Regions from separate parts of the Zongyangia acetica genome, predicted to be linked through region 2. Evidence: a T-box and tRNA genes for the amino acid it is inferred to sense, from the RefSeq annotation. Region 2 holds a T-box; the other holds one or more tRNA genes.
The links. A T-box is a leader RNA that pairs with one kind of tRNA and senses whether it is charged. The one in region 2 lies ahead of aspS (aspartate--tRNA ligase), so its partner is inferred to be a tRNA-Asp.
Positions count from the first base shown of each region.

Region 1: it has a tRNA-Asp gene. The T-box ahead of aspS (aspartate--tRNA ligase) is inferred to sense a tRNA for this amino acid. The anticodon was not compared.

Region 1 covers NZ_JBBEWN010000003.1:24,576-35,537, reverse strand. Annotated here, with positions in the region: gene WGC32_RS03470 (ABC transporter permease) at 1-604, opposite strand, end outside; gene WGC32_RS03465 (efflux RND transporter periplasmic adaptor subunit) at 624-1,679, opposite strand; gene WGC32_RS03460 (hydroxymyristoyl-ACP dehydratase) at 1,839-2,003, shown strand; gene radA (DNA repair protein RadA) at 2,000-3,388, opposite strand; gene WGC32_RS03450 (N-acetylmuramoyl-L-alanine amidase) at 3,339-4,154, opposite strand; partial or broken gene WGC32_RS15095 (collagen-like protein) at 4,335-4,751, shown strand; gene WGC32_RS03445 (DUF4956 domain-containing protein) at 5,230-5,931, opposite strand; tRNA gene WGC32_RS03440 (tRNA-Cys) at 6,074-6,148, opposite strand; tRNA gene WGC32_RS03435 (tRNA-Gly) at 6,154-6,229, opposite strand; tRNA gene WGC32_RS03430 (tRNA-Phe) at 6,234-6,309, opposite strand; tRNA gene WGC32_RS03425 (tRNA-Asp) at 6,316-6,392, opposite strand; tRNA gene WGC32_RS03420 (tRNA-Val) at 6,396-6,471, opposite strand; tRNA gene WGC32_RS03415 (tRNA-Gly) at 6,731-6,806, opposite strand; tRNA gene WGC32_RS03410 (tRNA-Phe) at 6,811-6,886, opposite strand; tRNA gene WGC32_RS03405 (tRNA-Asp) at 6,893-6,969, opposite strand; tRNA gene WGC32_RS03400 (tRNA-Val) at 6,973-7,048, opposite strand; gene hslO (Hsp33 family molecular chaperone HslO) at 7,141-8,016, opposite strand; gene WGC32_RS03390 (class I SAM-dependent methyltransferase) at 8,020-8,763, opposite strand; gene WGC32_RS03385 (YerC/YecD family TrpR-related protein) at 8,763-9,056, opposite strand; gene lysA (diaminopimelate decarboxylase) at 9,196-10,494, opposite strand; gene yihA (ribosome biogenesis GTP-binding protein YihA/YsxC) at 10,532-10,962, opposite strand, start outside.
Region 2 covers NZ_JBBEWN010000011.1:10,252-21,213, forward strand. Annotated here, with positions in the region: gene WGC32_RS10705 (cadherin-like beta sandwich domain-containing protein) at 1-4,127, opposite strand, end outside; gene WGC32_RS10710 (MATE family efflux transporter) at 4,462-5,880, shown strand; T-box leader at 5,948-6,201, shown strand; gene aspS (aspartate--tRNA ligase) at 6,337-8,430, shown strand; gene gatA (Asp-tRNA(Asn)/Glu-tRNA(Gln) amidotransferase subunit GatA) at 8,443-9,891, shown strand; gene gatB (Asp-tRNA(Asn)/Glu-tRNA(Gln) amidotransferase subunit GatB) at 9,888-10,962, shown strand, end outside.

The DNA of each region.
Region 1 (10,962 bases), on a different contig from region 2:
GCACATATAAAAAAGATGGAATATAATTTCCTACAATATTTTGTAATATATTTCCTCCAGAAGAGACTACTCCGACAACTTCAAATGATTCCCAACTTCCGCCAATGTTAAGTAGGATATTTTTCCCCACGATATTGCTACGTCGATAGGCTTCCAGCGCCATTGATTCATCTACAACGCATACATTGGCCGATGTAGCTATATCGTACTGATTGATGAGTCGGCCGTAAATTGGTGTCAAGGCAATGACCTGTTTTGCTCCTGCATCAATGCCCCAAATCAATGATTGGGACTCTTGCGCGCCAACCTTTACATCTGTGTATTGCATGACAATTGGAACTGCGCTGCTTACTCCATCAAACTCCTTGATTTCCTGGAGCTGTTCTTCAGATAGTAAGGTAGTCTCTTTATCTTCAGGTAAAATGGAAACCCCATCGATTCCCAGACTGCTTAGTTCTGTCTCAATTGCACTTTTTCCCACATCCCCGATAGTAGAAATAAGAACAAATGAGGCGACACTGATACAGATGGCCAAAATCGTCAAGAAACTTCGGAACTTTTTTCTACGGAGATTTTTGATACTAGCAATAATTAAATCGAACAAATTTTCCTCTCCCTTTTATCTAAACAATCCTCACATACTGACCATTGTTACGGATGCTGCTATTATTTTGAATGACCACATCTCCTAGTCCTAATCCAGCAGTCACCTCTACGCCGGACTGCATCTCCTCCCCTGTCTCAATATAGCGCTGTACGGCCTTTCCGTTTTCATAAAGGAATACATATTCCTTACCGTCTTCATCTTGTCCTATTGACTCATAGGGCACTGTCAGAACATTTTCTCTTATTTCCGTCACGATTTGTGCTTTCGCAGTAAAACCTGCCATGAGATATTGATCCGGCTGATCTATTTCAATAAGAATTTCTACAGTTGATTCTGTGTTTAGGTTTGTACTTGATTTTTTGGCGGTGGGAAAAATTCGAGTTACTGTGCCGGTGTAATGTTTTCCTGAGAATCCAGAACCAGTAATGTAACATCGATCTCCATGGGATACCTCCTGTATCTGTGATTCTCCCACTTCAGCGCGAAGGGCCAATTTAGAATTATCCACGATGGTGACGGCTGCTGTTCCGGCTTGAGTAGGCATTCCTGTTTGGAGGGTAAGGTCACCGATAACGCCAGACATGGGTGCTGTTAGCTGGGTCGGGATCTCTAGAGTCTGCGTAATCTGAGCATTCTTGCTACCACCTTGTGCTGCGGAGAATGCTTGGATCAATTCTTCTTCACTTAAACCACTTAATGCGCCAAAAACACTCAGTGTCTCTGAGAGCTCATCCGGAATCTCTATTTCTGTTTCACCAAGGCTGTTAAAGGGATTTTGCGCAATAACTGCTTTGGATTTATTGACATCTACATCCGCGATCACCTGGCCTTCGGTTACATAATCCCCGACTTCCACGTAGACCTGATCTGGCACTACGGTTGTATCCAAATATAGTTGTGCTTCCTCAAGGCTTTCAATGGTACCAGTCGCTGTCACCTGATCGACAAAACGTGTTTCTTTTGCAATCACCACCTGAGCAGTATCTACAGCAGCTGTTACAATGGTAGGTATGAGAAGGGTGCCAGGAATAAGTAGAATGACTATCATGAGTACTACAATTTTTAGTTTCATTTTGACCTCCGACTGCGCATATCATCTCTTCCCCTATTTTTTCACAAAGTCTGGGATTTATGAGGCATGAAGCGACCTTCCAGAATATTTTGATTTTTTTACAGCAAAATATTTGTATTGTGAATCTTCCCCGGCAGATAAAGCGAAAGGAGAATGAATATGAACATCGTCGCCTGTGACAAACCTTGCCTGCATCAGAAGGACGGTTACTGCACATTAGAAAAGGTGCCATATATTACTTCCTCAAAAGAAAAAGGCTGCCTTTACTATGTAGAAAATAGTAAAGAGCAGCCTGTCAATTATCAAGCAAATGTTAAAGATTAGCGGGAAAGTGCCTTAAAGGCGTCGCGGATATAGGAAACTCCCACAATTTCCATTCCATATTTTTCGGGTTGCTTAATATAGCGCAAACAACGTTTTGGAATAATGCATTTAGAAAATCCCAGACGAGATGCTTCGGTCAAACGTTGTTCGATGCTTGTGATTGCCCGAATTTCTCCAGCCAGTCCCACTTCTCCAAAGGCAGCTACCGACTGGTCAATGACCTGATCGGTAACAGAGGACATTAAAGCCAGAGCAACTGCAAGATCTGCCGCAGGTTCATCGAGGCGCAGGCCTCCAACGACATTGACATAAACGTCCAAAGTTCCAAAAAAGAAACCTGCCCGCTTTTCCAATACTGCGATGAGCAGCGCCATCCGATTATAATCAAAGCCAGTTGCAGTCCTTCTTGGTGCGGTAAAACCAGACTTGGTGGCTAAGGCCTGCACCTCGGTTAAAATCGGCCTAGAACCCTCCATAACGCAAGAAACGCAAGTACCGGAGACATGTTGTGGACGATCAGATAAAAGCATCTGGGAGGGATTTTCTACCTCTTCCAATCCAGTATCATGCATCTCAAATACACCGATTTCATTGGTAGAGCCATACCGGTTTTTAACAGCCCTTAAAATACGGTAGGAAAGGTTTCTCTCCCCTTCGAAATATAATACGGCATCTACCATATGCTCTAGCACCTTGGGGCCAGCAATGGCACCATCCTTGTTGACGTGACCAACAATAAAGATAGAGATACCGTATTCCTTGGCCACTCTCATAAGCAGCTGGGTGGACTCCCGCACCTGAGAAACACTGCCACTGGATGACGGTACTGACTCAACATGCATGGTCTGTATGGAGTCGATAATAACAATATCTGGACTTTCCTTGACAATGGTATCCACAATTGTCTGTGCATCAGTAATAGTGGCGATAAACAAATTTTCAGTTTGTACATGAAGACGCATAGCACGGACCTTAATTTGCTTTTCACTTTCCTCCCCGGTGATATAGAGTACCTTCTGCCCCTGCCCTAGATATTCGCAAATTTGCAGCAGTAGTGTAGATTTTCCAATTCCTGGTTCACCGCTGAGCAGGATCAGAGAACCACGTACTATGCCGCCACCCAATACTCGGTCCAATTCCTGAAGACCTGTGCTGTAACGATCCTCATCTCCGAAGGTAATATGCTGGATATTCATTGGCGTCACAGCGTGGCCGCCGGCTGTAGAAACCGCTACAGTGCCGCTTTTTTTAGAGCCTGTTACAACATTCTTCACCTGTTCTTCTAGCGTGTTCCACTCTCCGCATTCCGGACAACGCCCGAACCATTTGGCTGTTTCACCTCCGCACTGGGAGCATACATAAATTGTTTTTGATTTGACTGCCATTGATTGTACCATCCATTTCTTTTTGACTTTGTTTATCCCGAATATTCGATGCAAAATACCGATTTAGAGCACATGCTATCGTGAAAGCGACTTCATCCTGATATTCGGAAGTCGACAATTTATGTGCCTCTTCAGGGTTAGATAAAAAACCACATTCAATAAGAACCGCTGGAGATTGCGCATGATAAAGCAGATAAAGGTTGTCACCCGCTTTTTTATGTATCCGGGTATTCTCAGGTTGCAATATTTCCTGAAAAGTATCCTGCAGCGTTTGGGAAAGGATCTCGCTCTCAGGATGATTGGGGCTAAAAAACATCTGTGCCCCATTGTATTTAGATATACCGAACTGATTTTGATGGATGCTGAGAAAAATCGCATCCTCATTGTCCTCAATCATTTTCATGCGGTTTTTTATATCAGAGATCTTCTGTTCTCGAACTGATGATTTATCCGCATCGTGTAGCGAGGTATCACTATCCCGTGTCAAAATAACTTCATATCCATTCATAAGGAGCTGGTCACGCAGCTTGAGAGCAATAGCCAAGTTAATATCCTTTTCAACAATGCCATCTACTCCAACAGCTCCTCCATCCATGCCTCCGTGGCCAGCATCGATGATTACTTTTTTACTCTGCTGTCTTTCTGTATTGACATTAACCATCACAGTATTCGTTTTTACAATATGACCGGCTGACATACAAAAAATCACCACAGCAAGTGTGGTAATGGGTACGACCAATTTCAAATAATTAATTTTCATCGCCATCTTTTCTATCACCCCACAAACATTTTATGTCTGTATGTCCAGTGAATAGACTAACGATTAAATCCATTATACCTTTTTTTCTATCATTGCACAAGAAATAGCAACCTGTGGCCAGTCGCTTTCAAAAGAGATTTTGCATAGGATGTAAAAATATCTTTCTATCATAAAATCTCATAAAGGATGATTACCTTGAATTATCATTGCCCATTTTATTGCTGTCGTCCTCCCTGCCCTGGTGGGGTTACCGGTCCAACCGGTCCTACGGGTCCAACGGGTGCTCAAGGCCCACAGGGCGCCACTGGGCCTACAGGTCCACAAGGTCCTGTAGGCGCCCAAGGCCCGCAGGGAATCATCGGAGCCACTGGAGCGACTGGATCCACTGGTACAACAGGCTCAACAGGACCAACCGGCCCTACGGGTCCAACGGGAATGCAAGGACCTACAGGAGCGACTGGGCCTACAGGCCCACAAGGCCACGAAGGTCCTCAGGGCCCTCAAGGAATAGCGGGAGCCAAAGGAGATGCCGGCCCTGCCGGTGTGACAGGCCCTACGGGTCCCACAGGTATACAGGGTCCACGGGGCGATACTGGCCCTACCGGTGCTACTGGAGCAGCGGGACCAGGTGCTTTATTGGCACGATATGTTAACGCCTCTAGGATCACAACGAGTTCTCCCATTGAATTTGTGGAAATCTCTAATTCCGCCCCTGATTTAATTTCACAGTCAAGTCCAACAACAATCACATTAGCGACTGGACCTTTCTATCTTATTTTTTATTCCTTTTTCGGGGCTACCAATACAGACAGCTACCTCCAGGTCATCAGCAGAGCAAATGGAACCATCTTAGTAAGTTTTAACTCGAAGGTTCCAACAACAACGGCAGGAGGTCTTTCCGCCTCGACAGAATCAACCACAGCATTTCCTGTCATAGGAGACAGCACAAATCTTGATTTTCTCATTGCATCTTCTGCAACGCTTTCTTCCGGTGAATTTTATCTCTATATTATTGCGTTTCCCAATTGAATTTTTTCTGGAATAAAAAACCCGGACAAAATCTTAAAGATTATGTCCGGGTTCAACTTTTATATTTGCCATGTTGCCTATCAGTGATATCGTCGTTTTGCGAAACGATGTTGACATAATCAATTCCCTCCATTTTATCAACTTGCTCTAAAATTTTTTTGTCTGCCTTAGTTATCTGAGAGAAGCGCCGAGAGGGTAATTGATAGATAAATTCCACTGTATCTTTGGTGGTATTCATCGCTTGCAACTTTTCTTTTGCTCTAAAAAATGAGGTAACCATAGATTGAATGTCCTTTTCCAATCGTTTATGTGCCCGGATAACCAGTAGCCTTTTATAATCATTTTTGATTCTGCCAACAACCAAAAGTAGAACAAAAAGAGCTAATGTACTAATACTCGCAATGATATAGTCACCGATGCCACAGCAGATGCCTACAACAATTGTCCAGAAAATATAGACAGTATCTCTAGGATCCTTCACTGCATTTCTGAAGCGTACTATGGAGAGAGCACCTACCATACCAAGGGAAAGGGCAATGTTACTACCAATGACGATCATTACTGATGTGGTAAGAACAGTTAATACGATGAGCGACACATTAAACCTTCTGCTATAGATAGTACCAGTATGGGTGATCCAGTATGAAAGAAAAATGACCATACCTATGATCACAGACACCGTAATATGAACCAAAATTTCCTCAAGGGACAGTGCATATTCCCGAGTGAAGAAACTATTCAATATTTCTTTCATATCTACACCCCCTTTTGAAAGCAATTCAATTATCATACGATTTATTGATGAAGATAATAGACTTTAATTATACATGATTTGATGTATGAAATCTAGGTAAGGACAAAAGAAAACACCCCTGAACTTTCAGGGGTGTTTTCTTTGGAGGCGCCACCCAGATTTGAACTGGGGAATGAAGGTTTTGCAGACCTCTGCCTTACCACTTGGCTATGGCGCCTTATATGGAGCGGGTTACGAGGCTCGAACTCGCTACCTCCACCTTGGCAAGGTGGCGCTCTACCAGATGAGCTAAACCCGCAGGATGGTGCCTCCGGTCGGAATCGAACCAACGACACGAGGATTTTCAGTCCTCTGCTCTACCGACTGAGCTACAGAGGCATCCATTGGCGACCCGGATGGGGCTCGAACCCACGACCTCTAGCGTGACAGGCTAGCGTTCTAACCAACTGAACTACCGGGCCATTTGGTGGGAACAACAGGGCTCGAACCTGTGACCCCCTGCTTGTAAGGCAGGTGCTCTCCCAGCTGAGCTATGCTCCCATCTTTACAGAAAATTGTCACTTCTCATCAGCGACGAATATTATTTTACAATAAAGACAGAAAAAAGTCAATGTTTTTCTTAAAAAAAATTACCAAATGAACCCGATTTAATTTTTCACTGGATTTAGATAAAGATTGTGGAGAAAACGAGAGGATAGTCTTATCATATGCCCTTTTCCCCGGGGTTATTCTTAGCTCTTGACATTTGGCAAATAATCAAAAACACCTGAAGCAAATTTGCTTCAGGTGTTTTTGATTATGGAGCGGGTTACGAGGCTCGAACTCGCTACCTCCACCTTGGCAAGGTGGCGCTCTACCAGATGAGCTAAACCCGCAGGATGGTGCCTCCGGTCGGAATCGAACCAACGACACGAGGATTTTCAGTCCTCTGCTCTACCGACTGAGCTACAGAGGCATCCATTGGCGACCCGGATGGGGCTCGAACCCACGACCTCTAGCGTGACAGGCTAGCGTTCTAACCAACTGAACTACCGGGCCATTTGGTGGGAACAACAGGGCTCGAACCTGTGACCCCCTGCTTGTAAGGCAGGTGCTCTCCCAGCTGAGCTATGCTCCCACAATTTCGCTGCAAATTATCCAAAACACAAGCAGCGAAATTAATTCTACATGATTCCCCCAAAAATGTCAAGCTTTTTATAAATTGATATATTACTTTGCTCTCGCCATCAAAGTTTTTATTTCTTTTTGATTGAATCGATATTTTTTACTACAAAAATGACAACCAACCTCTGTGACCTTATCTTCCTCTGACATTTTTTGCAGTTCTTTTTTTCCAAGAGAAAGCAGGGCACGTTCTACCCGCTCTCTACTACAATCACATTTGTAGGAAACCTCTTTTTCCTCTAATATGTTTGGCTCAAAGCCGTCTAAGGCTTTTTCTATGATCTGTTGAGGTGTTAACCCTTCATGGAGCATTTGGGATACCGGAGGCATTTTCTTGACATTTTCTTCTAATTCAGAAATGGTCTCCTCTCCTACCCCAGGCATAAGCTGTATAAGATATCCTCCAGCGGAAAGTACAGTTAGATCCGTATTGACAAGTACGCCAAGCCCACAGACGGTGGGAATTTGTTCGCTGACGGCGTAATAGCTGGTAATGTCTTCTGCAATTTCTCCAGAGATGAGAGGCACTTGCCCAACATAAGGGTCTTTCATTCCTAGATCTTTGATTACATGAAGAACACCTTTCCCTACAGCACCTCCCACATCCAGCTTACCATATTGGTTAAGGGGTAATTCAACGATAGGATTGACTGGATATCCCCTCACATTGCCTTCGCCGTCAGTTACTGCAATCAGCGCGCCAACTGGGCCATCGCCTGCTACACGTAAGGTAATAGAATTTTCTTTATCTTTTAGCATAGAGCCCATAATAGATGCAGCCGTTAGCAAACGCCCCAAACCCGCTGTAACAACAGCACTGGTCTGATGGATACGCTCAGCCCGTGCAACGATATCGGTGGAATCAATGGCAATACAAGAAATTCCACCATCTTTACTCAATGCCCGTACTAATTTTCCCATACATTATTCACTCTTTCTTGTTACAAATATAAGCCGTTGGGTATTTTCTACTGGCGCTTGAAAAGTATCATCTCCATAAATTGCCAGTACCTCCATACCGGATTCCCGCAGCCATTCTGTCAGTAATTTCGGAGCATAGGCACGCTCCTTGAGAGACTCAGATTCCCGATCATAGCTCTCACCGTTCCAGGAAAAGAAATCTAGTGTGATTTCCACACAATCTTCCTGATCCGCTGGCCCATTTTGCCATACACAATATAGATCATCGTCTTCATAGACAAAGGTAGAGTCAGAGAGTATTTCCCGATGTTTATAAGGTGTGTTGACATCAAAAAGAAAGATGCCGCCGGGATTCATAAAAAGGGATACCCTTTGAAAAATTTTTAGAACCGTCTTTGGGTCTGTCACATGATTAATGCTGTCCAAAGCACAAACTGCAGCATCAATCGTACCGTAAAGATCCAAATCCTCCATCTGCTGGCATAAAAAGAGAATGGGATAACTCCCATCGTTCTTTTCCATGGCCTGTGAAAGCATATCCTCAGAACCATCTACGGCAATAACATCATAGCCGAGACGAGCTAATTCGAGAGATAAGCTGCCTGTACCGCAGGCAAGGTCGAGCAAAAGCTCGACCTTGCCACGGTGATATTTTTGCAGCAATGCCTGAAAATACTGTGCTCTCCCCGGATAATCTACATCCCAGGTCAGCCGATCATAATAGGCCGCAAAACAATGATACGCCATTATTTTTCATCCTTCAGTCTTTCAAAAACCACCCGATAACCGTCACAACCATAGTTGAGGGAACGATTCACACGGCTGATGGTCGCCGTACTGGCGCCAGTCTCATTGACAATATCACTATATACATGGCGCTCTTCCAACATTTTAGCTACATGCAGCCGCTGTGACAAAGCCTTTAACTCAGGAACAGTGCATAGATCCTCAAAAAAATTATAACATTCCTCCAGAGTTTCCAAAGACAAAATCGCTTTGAAGAGATAATCCACATTCATATCTTTCAGTTTGCTGTTCATATGCCTTCCTCCGAATTACACATGATAGGTCTATTCATAGTTTACCACACTGAACTGAAAAAGTAAATGATTCTATAAAAAAATAGACAGAGAAAAGCGCACCGGTTCCTTCCGATGCGCTAGAGTCATAAAAACTACCCTACAGATCGTTGCGGATAATATCTTCCAAGGTTTCTCGTTTCACCACTAGCCGGTCTTTACCACCTTTGACAAAGATGACAGCGGGTTTAGGAATTCGATTATAGTTAGAAGACATTGAGTAATTATAAGCACCAGTAGCCAAAACAGCAATGATATCACCGGGTTTCACATCCTGAATATGCATTCCTTCCCCGATGAGATCGCCGCTCTCGCAGCATTTACCGGCAATGGTGACAACCTTTTCTCTGGGCTCACCAGCACGGCTTGCCACCAGACACTCATATTCAGATTGATACAACGCATAACGCGGGTTATCGGTCATCCCTCCATCGATCGAAACATAAGTACGGATATGGGGGATTTCCTTTACAGCACCTACAGTATAAAGGGTGATGCCTGCCGGTCCAGCAATAGAACGTCCTGGTTCGATAATAATAAACGGCCGCTTAATTGCAAGATCTTTGCAGGTGCTGTTAACAACGGCAGAAACCTTTTGCATATAGCTGTCATATTCCACAGGATCATGCTCGGTAATATATTTAATACCGAATCCGCCGCCTAAGTTTAGCTCCCCTATTTCATAACCAGTTTCTGTCTTGATTTGTGCAATAAAGCCAAGCATAACCTGTGCCGCATGCTCAAAGGGTTCAATATCGAAAATTTGAGAACCTATGTGACAGTGTAGCCCTTTTAGACAGATATTTTCGTAACCGAGAGCTTCTTTTACCGCTTCCATGGCTTCGCCCGTCTCGAGCGCAAGGCCGAATTTGCTATCAATCTGCCCAGTACGTACAAAATCATGGGTATGAGCATCAATACCAGGTTTGATGCGGAAAAAGATATTCGCCGTCTTTCCTTGGGAACGGGCCAAAGTATTGAGAAACGCTAGTTCTGTCAGATTATCGACCACAATACGTCCTACGCCATATTCCAAAGCCAGTGTCAATTCTTCCATTGTCTTGTTATTGCCATGGAAGAACACCTTCTCCATAGGAAATCCGGCCTCATGCGCCGTGTAAAGCTCTCCAGCAGATACTACATCAAGGCCCAAGCCTTCTGAAGCTGCTACCTTACAAATTTCTTTACAGCAGAAAGCTTTGCTGGCATAGGTGACAAGTCCCTGTCCATCGTAATATTTGTCGATGGATTTTTTGTAAAGGCTACAGCTTCGCCGGATATCATCCTCATCCATCACATACAGAGGGGTACCATATTTTTCGGCCAGCATAATGGTATCCACTCCCCCAATGGTCAGGTGTCCGGCCTCATTAATTCCCAAGCAATCTGAAATAAACACGTCGCATTTCTCCTTTGTCTTCAATATCTTTTGATGCCTATTCCCCTACTTCGGCAATTTCATCCGCAATGTCGTCAATAATTGCCTTAATATCTTCAACGCCATCGCCCTTTACAGAAGAAAAGGGAATCATGGTGATTTGGTCGGCATAAGGGATTTCTTCTTGGAGAGCTGCCAACCGTTCTTCCTTTTGGGATTTGCTAAGCTTGTCAGACTTTGTCAAAATGATGACGAAAGGGATTTCACTCTCAATTAGAAAATGAAGCATCATTAGATCATCCTGCGTGGGAGGATGACGCATATCGATAAGCTGAAAGACCAGGGCAATATCCCGTTCGGTATTAAAATACCCCTCCATTAACTCAGCCCATCTTCTTTTTTCTGATTTTGATACCTTTGCAAAACCATATCCAGGAAGATCCACAAAACGAACATTATCTCCCTTGAAGAAATTGATCGTTTTAGTTT
Region 2 (10,962 bases):
GTGGGAATGGGCTCCGGAGCTTCTCTCGTGACGGTGATGGTGTAGGTTTTCTCTCCCGCTACCACGGTGATGGTATTGGTGCCAACCTCCAGGGCGATGTCCTCGGAGTAGGAGCCGGAAGCGACGTCCTTGCCGTTGACGGTAACAGCGGTATCACCGGTGTAGGTGGGCATGACCTTGACAGAGGAGACGGAGTTTGCCACGGTGGCGGTGTAGGAGAGAGTATCCTTGTCAAAGGCAGGATCCAAGGTGCCGTTGGAGAGCTCCAGATTGTTCAGCTCGGTGGGAACGGGCGCTGGTTCCTTCCAGGCAGAGTTCATGGAATAGATGTTGAGGCTATCCACAGTGACATTGCCGCCATTTGTGAAGAATTCCATGCCGTTGCTGGAGGCATCGGGGAAGAACAGGGTACTAACCGCCGCCTGTCCATCGTTGCCGAAGGCTTCGATCACAGAAGTGTCTACCAAAATCCGCAGTTTCACCTTCCCATTTTCCATAGGAGCCATGGCGATGGGGCAGATACCGCCGGTGGCCGGTCCTCCCTGGCTCTTATCCACCACCATCTGGCCGTTTTCCACATCATATTTGACGACCGTCTGCTGGCCGTTGCCTTTGCGCAGGACAAAGCCAAACTCGGTGACGTTGTCATCCAAGGTGAACTCGCCTTCGATATCATAATAGATGCCGGTAACTCCCTCTAGTATATTAGGGGAATCTGGGGCGACAGAATTGTTTTCTGTCTCATAGAGGATGCCGGAACGGAGGGTATCCACCTCCTCCACGGGATAGGTGATCAGGCGCATCTGGCCGTCCACCGTTTTGAGCTGGGTTTCCAGAGGCAGGGACTGGGCGCCATTCCAGCACTTTTCTGTGCCCAGGGAGGCCGCGCTGCTGTCAATGAGCCAGCTGACCGAGATCCGGCGGCCCTTGGCGTCGTTAAAGTAGGTGGTGGTAGCATAGTTCTGATCGGTAGAGGTGGCGCTGGAACCTCTGGAATCACCATTGTAGATGAGCTCATCGGTCTCCGCTCTAAAGTGGAGCTTGCCGTCGCTGTCCTTGGTCATATTGCCGACCACATAGAAAACGCCGCCGGCATTGATTACCCATTTCACATTGCCTTGATCGCCGTCTAAAGGCAGCGGGTAGATGTCGGGACATTCGGTCTCCATGGTGTTGCCGTCCTTGTCCAGGGCGGAGCTATTGTAGGTCCAGTGGAGCAGGTCATTGGAGGTGTAGAGTTTGCAGTCGGTGCCTTGGCCACCGGTAATGGCCAGCCATACGCCGCCATTTTCCATGGCCGCGTCTTCATACCAAACCACCTTGGGGTCAAAGGAGCCGGGTACGTCGGGGGTGTCTACCTTGTTGAGGGTATATCCGCCGTCGGTGGAATAGGCCACCCGCAGCCCGTTGTAGAAAAAGACCATCCGGGCTTCCGGCGGGACAGATTCGTCAAAGAGGCCGGAAGAGTTGTTGTAGTCGATGACGCCGCCGCCGGAGGCAATGCTGCCGGAAAGGACAATGCCGTAATCGGTCCAGTGGATCAGGTCTTTAGAAACGGCGTGACCCCAATGAGGAGTACCCCAATCCAGAGATTCGGGATTGTACTGATAGTACATGTGGTATTCCCCGGTGGCCGCGTTATAGGTCAGCCCATTGGGGTCGTTCATCCACATGGTCTGGGGGGTGAAGTGGAATTGAGGACGATAATCTCCCTCATAGATGGTCTCCTCATCCACCTCACGGTAGATGGTAATATCGATGGGCAGGCTCAATTTGGTCTCATCATCAGAAACCACCAGCTTGATGACGTTTTTACCTACCCGCAGGGGGATGTCGGCAGACTCGACACCGCTTTGGATCACGGAGTTATTGAGCTTCAGCTCAAAGCGGTCCTTTGCCTCCGCCTTGACCTTGATGGAGGAGACGGTATTCTCCACCGTTGCGGTGTAAGCGGTGGTGGCAGGATCAAAGGGCTGGTCCAGGGTAGCGCCGATGACCTCCAGGGAGGTCAGTTGGGGGATATCCTCCGCCAGATAATAGTACAGGTTGTCAAAGGTAGTGTCGGAACCAAAGGTCATAACGCCGATGGTGCCGCCGTTAAAATCGGGATCATTCCAGGTGCCGATGAGGACGCCGTCCAGATAATAGCTGAAAGCGTTGTTGATGCACTCAATGCGCAGATGATAGTCCTGCGCGGCGATCTGGTCAGCGGTGAGAGTGCCGCTGATGCCCCAGACATCGGTGCCGTTGTTTTTAAACAGACGGGTGCTGGAGCCGTAATACTTGTCAATATTGGCGCAGATCCAGGTTTCGTAGGGATTGGCTGGATTCTGGGCAATGACCAGGCCAGCACCACCCTTGGGGTTGTCAATGTGCAGATCTCCTTCCAGGATGAAGGAAGCTCCTTCAGGGATAACCACGTCGGAGAAGGAGAATACATTGCCGCCGTTGTCGTCGTTGTCTCCACGGTAGCCTTTGTTGGTGATGGACCAGGTCCCCTCTTCTTTGAAGCCGGTCAAGTTGGTGTTGAAGTTAGGCTCCTGGCTTTCCTGGAAGGTAACATTTTCGAAGGTAGCGGCGCCATTGTAGGAGCAAAGCCCTAAATAACCGCCGGCATAGTTTTCGTAGGTGGTTTCCACCACCGGGGTGGCAGCGTCATTGACATAGACCCGGATGATATTGCCCGGGCTTACCGTCAGTTTCAGATGGATGGGATTGTCCCGGGTGCCCGGCTCCAGGATGCCGTCCGAATCCAGAAGGTCCAGATTGGGCACATTGAAGACTCTGGCCTTGCCGTTTTCGTGGTAGTTATTGATCTGCAGGGCGCACCAGTCAGCGCCGGGATTGCCCCGGTTGGGGACGCCAAAGAGGAAGCCGGCCGCCTCGCAGCCCTCTTCCAGGGTTACGTCCGCCTCCATGGTGAAGTATTTGCCCTGGGTGGTGGACATGACAAAGTTGTTGCCGCCGGTGTTATTCAGCTTGATCGGATCGGTTCCCTCGCCGCCTTCAAAGCTGCCGCCGGTCCAGCCGGTAAGAGCGTTGCCGGTATCCTCCCGGTCGCTGTAGGTAATGTTGACGTTCTGGAAGGTGGTGTCGGAATTGAAGGTCATCAGGGACACGGTACCGCCGGTAAAGGTATCGTTGGGATAAGAGTCTACCAGGGTATCGTTGAGATAATAGCGAAAGACGCCGTCGGTGTACTCAATGCGAAGGGTATAGTCTTTGGCCGCTGTTTCTTCCGCAGTCAGGTTTCTGCCGATGCTCCAAAAATCGCCGCCGGGGTACCGGTTTTTAAAGAAACGGGTGGTATTGCCATACATCTTGTCAATATTGGCGCAGTACCAGGTTTCATTGGGATTGGCGGTGTTGGGGACAATGGCGATGCCGGCGCCGCCGCCCCCTTCGGGCACCTCAATGTGCAGTTTGCCTTCCAGCACAAAGTTTTTGCCGGTGGGGATGACCTCGTCGGAATAGGCGTAGGTGTTGCCCATGGCGGGGTTATTGGCACGGTAGCCGCTGTCGGTGACGGTCCAGTCACCGCCGGCCGCGTACCAGCCGGAAATGTTAGTGGAAAAACCGATCTGGGCCTCTTCTGTGTAGGTGATGTTTTCAAATACAGCGTCACCCCTCCAGGAGCAAAGCCCCAGATAACCGCCGGTATAGCCGTCATACTGGGCGGAGAGGGTGGGGGTATCGCTGTTGTTCAAAAAGACCCGCAGGTTGCCGGCGGCATCCATGGAAACCTTGATATGGACCTTCTGCTGCTGCACAGAAGGATCGATGGACACCGCGGTATCCAGCTTGTCCAGGTTGGGCACGTGGAAAGCGCGTACCCGGCTGGCCTCCACATGGAGGGCGCCCCAGGAAGAGCCGGGGTTTTCTTTGTCCTCCACGGCGAACATGAGTCCTGCCGCGTCGCCGGAGACCATGGTCATATCCGCCTCCATGGTGAACGCGGTGACACGGGTATCAGAGACGACAAAGTTGTTGTCCCCGGTACTTGTCAGGGTTACCTTGCCGTTTTCCTCCTGAAAGTTGTTATGGGGGCTGGTCCATCCGCCTAATGGCAGGGACTCTGCCGCCAAGACAGGAATCTGGGTCAGCAGGGTGGATAGGATCATGGCCATAGCCAAAGCCAGCGAAAGCAGGCGGCTGGGCCATCGTTATAATAAATGTAGCGATATTTATCAATAATTAAAGATAATTTAGAATAAATTTTATGCGGAACTTACTGATTTTCAATGTTTTTTTCAGAGATAGAAAAAATCAACATCAAGGATAAAAATGCAGAAAATGAAACTGCAAGATTCAAGCAATCTGTCTAAATAGAGAGATTGTTTCTGTGAAAGCTTACAAAGTAAAATGCACTGAAACACGGGAATTTTAGAGCTTTTTGAGAACTTTCAAAAGGGTATTGCGGCCGGAAATCTTTGTGATATAATGGGCGAGGATTTGCAGGAAATGTACTTTAGAAATTCACGGAAGAAGGCGGCCTTTATGATTGCCTATCAGGATTCAACCAAACAGGTATTTAAGATGTCGGTGCCCATCTTTGTGGAGCTGCTTTTGCAGCTTCTTGTGGGCAATGTGGACCAATTTATGGTCAGCCACTATTCACAAAACTCGGTGGCCGCCATCGGAAACGCCAACCAGGTGATGAATATTGTCATCATTGTCCTCAATGTGATGAGCGTTGCTACCACCATTTTGCTCTCCCAATATTTAGGTGCGGACAATCGCCGCAAAATCGGCGAGGTCTGCAATATATCGGTGCTGATTATCGCGGTGGCAAGCCTTGTTACCACAGCTGCCATCGTCATACTGCACCGCCAGATTTTTGTTTGGATGCAGATTCCGGAAGAGATCATCGGAGAAGCCAGCAGCTATCTGCTCATTGTGGGCAGCTGTATCCTCATCCAGGGCCTTTATATGACATTTGCAGCCATTTTGCGCTCCTTTGCCATGCTGGGACATGTGATGATGGTATCACTCATCATGAACCTGCTCAATATTGTGGGCAACGCCATCCTCATCAACGGACTTTTGGGCGCCCCCCGTCTTGGCATTGTAGGGGCGGCCATTTCCACCGATATCAGCAAGTTCATTGGTCTGGTCATCGTCTTTTTCCTTTTCCTGAAAAAAACGGGAATTGGGATTTCTCCCGTTTATTTTCGTCCTTTTCCCAAGGATACGGCTAAAAAGCTGCTCTTTATTGGACTGCCCTCCTGCGGGGAGGAGCTTTCTTATAACCTGTCTCAGATTGTAATCCTGGGGTTGATCAACATTTTTGGTACGACGGTCATCGCCACCAAGGTTTATTGCAGTATGCTGGCCAATGTGGCCTATGTTTACACCACGGCCATTGCCCAGGCCACCCAAATCGCTTTGGGCTACCTCATCGGAGCAGGACAGCTGGATCGGGTGAGCTATCGGGTGAAACGAACCCTGGGGATATCTATTTTGGTATCCCTCTCTCTGATCCTGGTCATCTTCCTTGGAAGTGATTGGATCTTTTCCCTCTTTACCGATGACCCGGCAGTCCATGCCCTAGGCAGGGAAATCATTCTGGTAGAATTTCTCTTAGAGCTTGGCCGGGCGGTCAACATCGTCATGAGCCGGTGTCTGGTAGCCGCTGGAGATGTGAAGGTGCCGGTGGCGGTAGGCGTCATCTTTATGTGGAGTGTAGCTGTCGCCCTAGGCTATCTCTTCGGCATTGTTTTAGGATACGGTTTGGTGGGCATCTGGATTGCCATGGCCCTGGATGAATGTGTCAGAGCGGTGGTATTCCTGGTCCGGTTCCGTACCGGAAAATGGAGGGAAAAGCTGATGGTCAATGCCCCCGCTGACCAGCCAAAACCGGCGGGAGAACCGGTCCTTTGATGCAAAAATTCTGTAAAAATTCTTGACATTCCGGATTTTCGGGATATAATAAAGAAAAATTACCACATCAAAAGCGATGATGGGAAGAGTATTTTGGAATGGTAGCCACAGAGAGCCGGGGAGGGTGGAAGCCCGGCGCGGATTTCCAGAAGAAGAACATCCCGGAGCTGCTGGCCGAAAGCAAAAGCGAGTAGATCCAGCCGCAGGCGGAGCGTTACAGCCGCTGGGCATAGGAGCAAGGACCTGTGCCGAAAGGGAACTGCAAAGGCGCAGTTCAAACTGGGTGGCACCACGGGAAGTCAAAGGCTTTTCGTCCCTTTTTCGGGGACGAAAAGCCTTTTTTATTTGAAGCAAGCTTATGGCTGTCCCATTGATTTTGCGATCACTGTGGAGGCTCAGCCAAAACAGAGACACACCGGCCCTGGGATGGGCCAATGGATAAAGGGGGTCAATCGGATGAAAAGAACAGGTTATTGCGGCGCATTCCGGGAGGAAAGCGTAGGCCAGACGGTGACAGCCATGGGCTGGGTTCAGTCCAAACGGGATATGGGCGGTGTCATCTTCATCGATCTCAGGGATAGGGAAGGCACCCTCCAGGTGGTTTTTAACGCCGCCAATCTTTCGCCGGAGGAATTTGCCCTGGCGGAGGGACTCAAAAATGAATCGGTTATCGCCGTCCAGGGGCCGCTGTGTATCAGGGATGAGGAAACCTACAACCCCCGCATCCCCACCGGCACCATTGAATTGCGGGCCCGGAAGCTGGAGCTTCTCTCCAGCGCAAGGCCCCTGCCCTTCCCCATAGAGGAAGGGGGCAGTGTCCGGGAAGAGGTGCGGCTCAGATACCGGTATCTGGACATCCGGCGGCCGAATATGCTTCGCAACCTGCGGTTTCGCCATAAGCTTCAGGGGATCACAGAGCGCTATCTGGACGATATGGGCTTTATCGCGGTGGAAACCCCCATCCTCACCAAGTCCACGCCGGAGGGAGCCCGGGACTACCTGGTGCCCAGCCGGGTCCATCCGGGGGAGTTTTACGCTCTGCCCCAGTCCCCCCAGATTTTTAAGCAGCTTTTGATGGTGGGCGGTGTGGACCGATACTACCAGGTGGCCCGGTGCTTCCGGGATGAGGACCTGCGGGCCGACCGGCAGCCGGAATTTACCCAGGTGGACATGGAGATGTCCTTTGTGGATCAGGAGGACATCCTGGAGCATCTGGAAAGGCTTTTTAAACATATTTTCCGCCAGATGATGGGGCGGGAAATTGAGGGGCCATTCCCGCGGATGACCTGGCAGGAAGCCATGGACCGCTATGGTTCCGACAAGCCGGACCTGCGGTTTGATCTGCCCATTGTGGATCTGACCGACATTGCCAGGTCCTGCGGGTTTTCGGTGTTTCGAAAGGTGGCCGACGCTGGCGGCGTGGTGCGGGCGATTAATGTCAAGGGCTGCGCCGATTTTACCCGCACCCAGATTGAGGATCTCACCCGCAAGGCCCAGAGCTATGGCGCCGGCGGCATGGCTTGGATTGCCCAAAAGCCCGATGGTTCCCTCTATTCCATTCTGACAAAATACTTTACCAAAGAGGAGATGGATGCCATCCTGGCAAGGGTGGACGCTAAGCCCGGCGACTTTATCCTCTTTGGAGCCGGGACCCTTGCCAAGGTGCGGGACACCCTGGGACGGCTTCGGCTGGATTTGGGGGAGATGCTGGGTCTGCGGCGGAAGGATGACTTCCGGTTTCTCATGGTCACCGACTTCCCTCAGTTTGAGTATTCGGAGGAAGAAGGCCGGTTTGTGGCCACCCATCACCCCTTCACCATGCCCTATCCTGAGGATGTGCCCTATCTGCTGACCGATCCAGGCCGGGTTCGGGCCCAGGCTTATGACGTGGTGTTAAACGGTGTGGAGCTGGGTTCCGGCAGCATCCGTATCCATGACGACCAGATTCAGCAGAAGATGTTTGAGGCATTGGGCTTTACCGACGAAGAAATTGAAAACCGGTTTGGCTTTATGGTCCACGCCTTCCAGTACGGTACTCCGCCCCACGGCGGCTTCGCCTTTGGATTAGACCGGCTGGCCATGCTGCTGTTGGGGGAGGACTCCCTGCGGCAGGTCATCGCTTTCCCCAAGGTCAAGGACGCCTCCTGTCCCTTGACAGGGGCGCCGGGAATGGTGGACGATGAGCAGCTGGAGGTCCTTCACCTGGGCGTTGGGGAGGCCCAGCGACGCAGGGCGGACAAAGGCGCCGGAGGCTCCCGGAGGAAAACCGTGGACATTGATGTGGACAATGTGGCCGATTTATCCAAGCTCACCTTGAGCCCGGAGGAGAAAAAGGCCATGAAGCAGGAGCTTTCGGCCATCATCGCCTTTGCCGATCAGCTTTCCGCCCTGGATACCGAGGGGGTGGAGCCCACCGCCCATGTGCTTCCTATGAAAAATGTGTTCCGGGAGGATGTGGTGGTTCCCAGCTTTGACCGGGATTCGCTGCTGCAAAATACACCAACCGCGCAGGATGGCTATATTTATGTGCCCAAAGTGGTGGAAGAGTAAGGGGGGAGAAAGATGAAACTGACAGATATGACAGGATATGAGCTGTCCCAGGCGTTGGAGAAAATGGAAATCTCCTCGGTGGAGGCTACCCAGGCCTATCTGGAGGCCATTGAGAAAAAGGACGGGGAAACCGCCGCCTATCTCACCGTCACCGGGGAGATAGCGCTTGCCGCCGCCGAGAAGGTGGATGAGCGCCGGGCGGCAGGAGAAAGCCTGCATCCCTTGGCCGGGGTTCCGGGGGCCATCAAAGACAACATCTGCACCAAAGGGGTGAAAACCACCTGTGCCTCCAAGATGCTGGGCAACTTCATCCCTCCCTATGATGCGGCGGTGATGGAGCGGCTTCAGGAGCGGCAGATGGTGATGCTGGGCAAGACCAACATGGATGAATTTGCCATGGGTTCCACCACCGAAAACAGCTTTTACAAGGTGACCCGCAACCCCCGTGATCCCTCCCGGGTGCCAGGAGGCAGTTCAGGAGGCAGTGCCGCCGCGGTGGGAGCCAACGAGGCGGCCTATGCCCTGGGCTCTGACACCGGCGGCTCCATCCGCCAGCCCGCGGCCTTCTGCGGCGTAGTGGGGATGAAGCCTACCTATGGCTTGGTTTCCCGCTACGGCCTCATCGCCTTTGCCTCCTCCCTGGATCAGATCGGCCCGCTGACCCGGGACGTGCGAGATAATGCGATGGTCCTCACCGCCATCGCGGGGCACGATAAGCGGGATGCCACCAGCGTTGACCGGACCTACGGCGACTTTGCCGAAGGGATAGAGAGGGGCGTCAAGGGGATGAAGATTGCCCTTCCCCAGGAATATTTTGGGGAGGGGCTGTCTCCGGAAATCCGGGACGCCATCCTGGCAGTGGCCAAAGCGTACCGCAGCCTGGGCGCTGAGATCGAAGAGGTCTCCATGAAGAGCCTGGGCCATGCGCTGCCTGCCTACTATATCCTTTCCAGTGCGGAAGCCTCCTCCAACCTGGCCCGATTTGACGGGGTCAAGTACGGGTTCAGGGCGGAAAACTACGAAAGTATAGACGACCTATATAAAAACACCCGGAGCGAGGGCTTTGGCCCTGAGGTCAAACGGAGGATTATGCTGGGTTCCTTCGCGCTGAGCTCCGGATACTACGACGCTTACTATAAAAAGGCGCTGCAGGCCCGCACCCTCATTGTGGAGGATATGAACCGGGTATTCCGTTCCTGCGACATGATCCTTTCCCCCGTGGCGCCTACCACCGCCTATCGTATCGGGGAGAAGGTCAGCGATCCCCTTTCCATGTACCTGGGGGATGTCTATACCGTGCCGGTGAATATGGCCGGGGTACCCGCCCTGTCCCTGCCCTGCGGGGAGGATAAGGAAGGGCTGCCCATCGGCATGCAGCTGATCGGCCCCGCCTTTTCAGAGCGCAAGCTCTACCAGGCGGGCTACGCCTTGGAAATGTGGAGAAAGGGGGAGAAAAAATGAGCACAGCTTACGAAATGGTCATCGGCCTGGAGGTCCATGTGGAGCTGAAAACCAAGACCAAGATTTTCTGCGGCTGCTCCACCGCCTTTGGCGCCGCGCCCAACACCCAGTGCTGCCCGGTCTGTATGGGAATGCCGGGAACCCTGCCGGTGCTCAATGAACAGGTGGTGGAGTATGCGGTGAAAGCGGGCCTTGCCACCCACTGCACCATCGCCCGCTACTCCAAGGAGGATCGGAAAAACTACTTTTACCCCGACCTGCCCAAGGCCTATCAAATCTCCCAGTACGACCTGCCTTTGTGTGAGCACGGCTGGCTGGACATCCAGACCAAGGCGGGGGAAAAGCGGATTGGCATCACCCGCATCCATATTGAGGAGGACGCGGGAAAACTGATCCACACCGCTTCAGGCGGCACCCTCTGTGACTATAACCGGTGCGGCGTCCCCCTGATTGAGATTGTCTCCGAGCCGGATATTCGCTCGGCGGAGGAGGCGGTGGCCTATGTCCAGAAGCTGAGGGCCATTATGCTCTATACCGGGGTTTCCGACTGCAAGATGCAGGAGGGTTCCCTGCGCTGTGACGTGAACCTTTCGGTGAGGAAGCGGGGAGAGAAAGCCTTTGGCACCCGCACCGAGATGAAAAACCTCAACTCCTTCCAGTTTATCCAGAAGGCCATCACCTACGAATACAAGCGCCAGGTGGAGGCCCTGGAGGCAGGGGAAAAGATTGTTCAGGAAACCCGCCGTTTCGACGAAAAAACCGGCAAGACCTTCTCCATGCGGCGGAAGGAGAACGCCAACGACTACCGGTATTTCCCCGATCCGGATCTTGTGCCCATTGTCCTGTCTGACACCACCATTGCCCGGCTGGAAGGGGAAATCCCCATCCTCCCCGACGAGAGGAAGGCTGCCTATCTGGAACGCTTTGGCCTGACTGCCGCCGACGCGGAGGCGCTGGTATCCCAGCGGGAGATCGCCGACTACTTTGAAGCGGCGGCTGCTCACTCCAAAGGGGTTAAAACCCTAGCCCATCTGATTACCTCCGAGGTGTTCCGTCTGCTGCCGGTGGGCG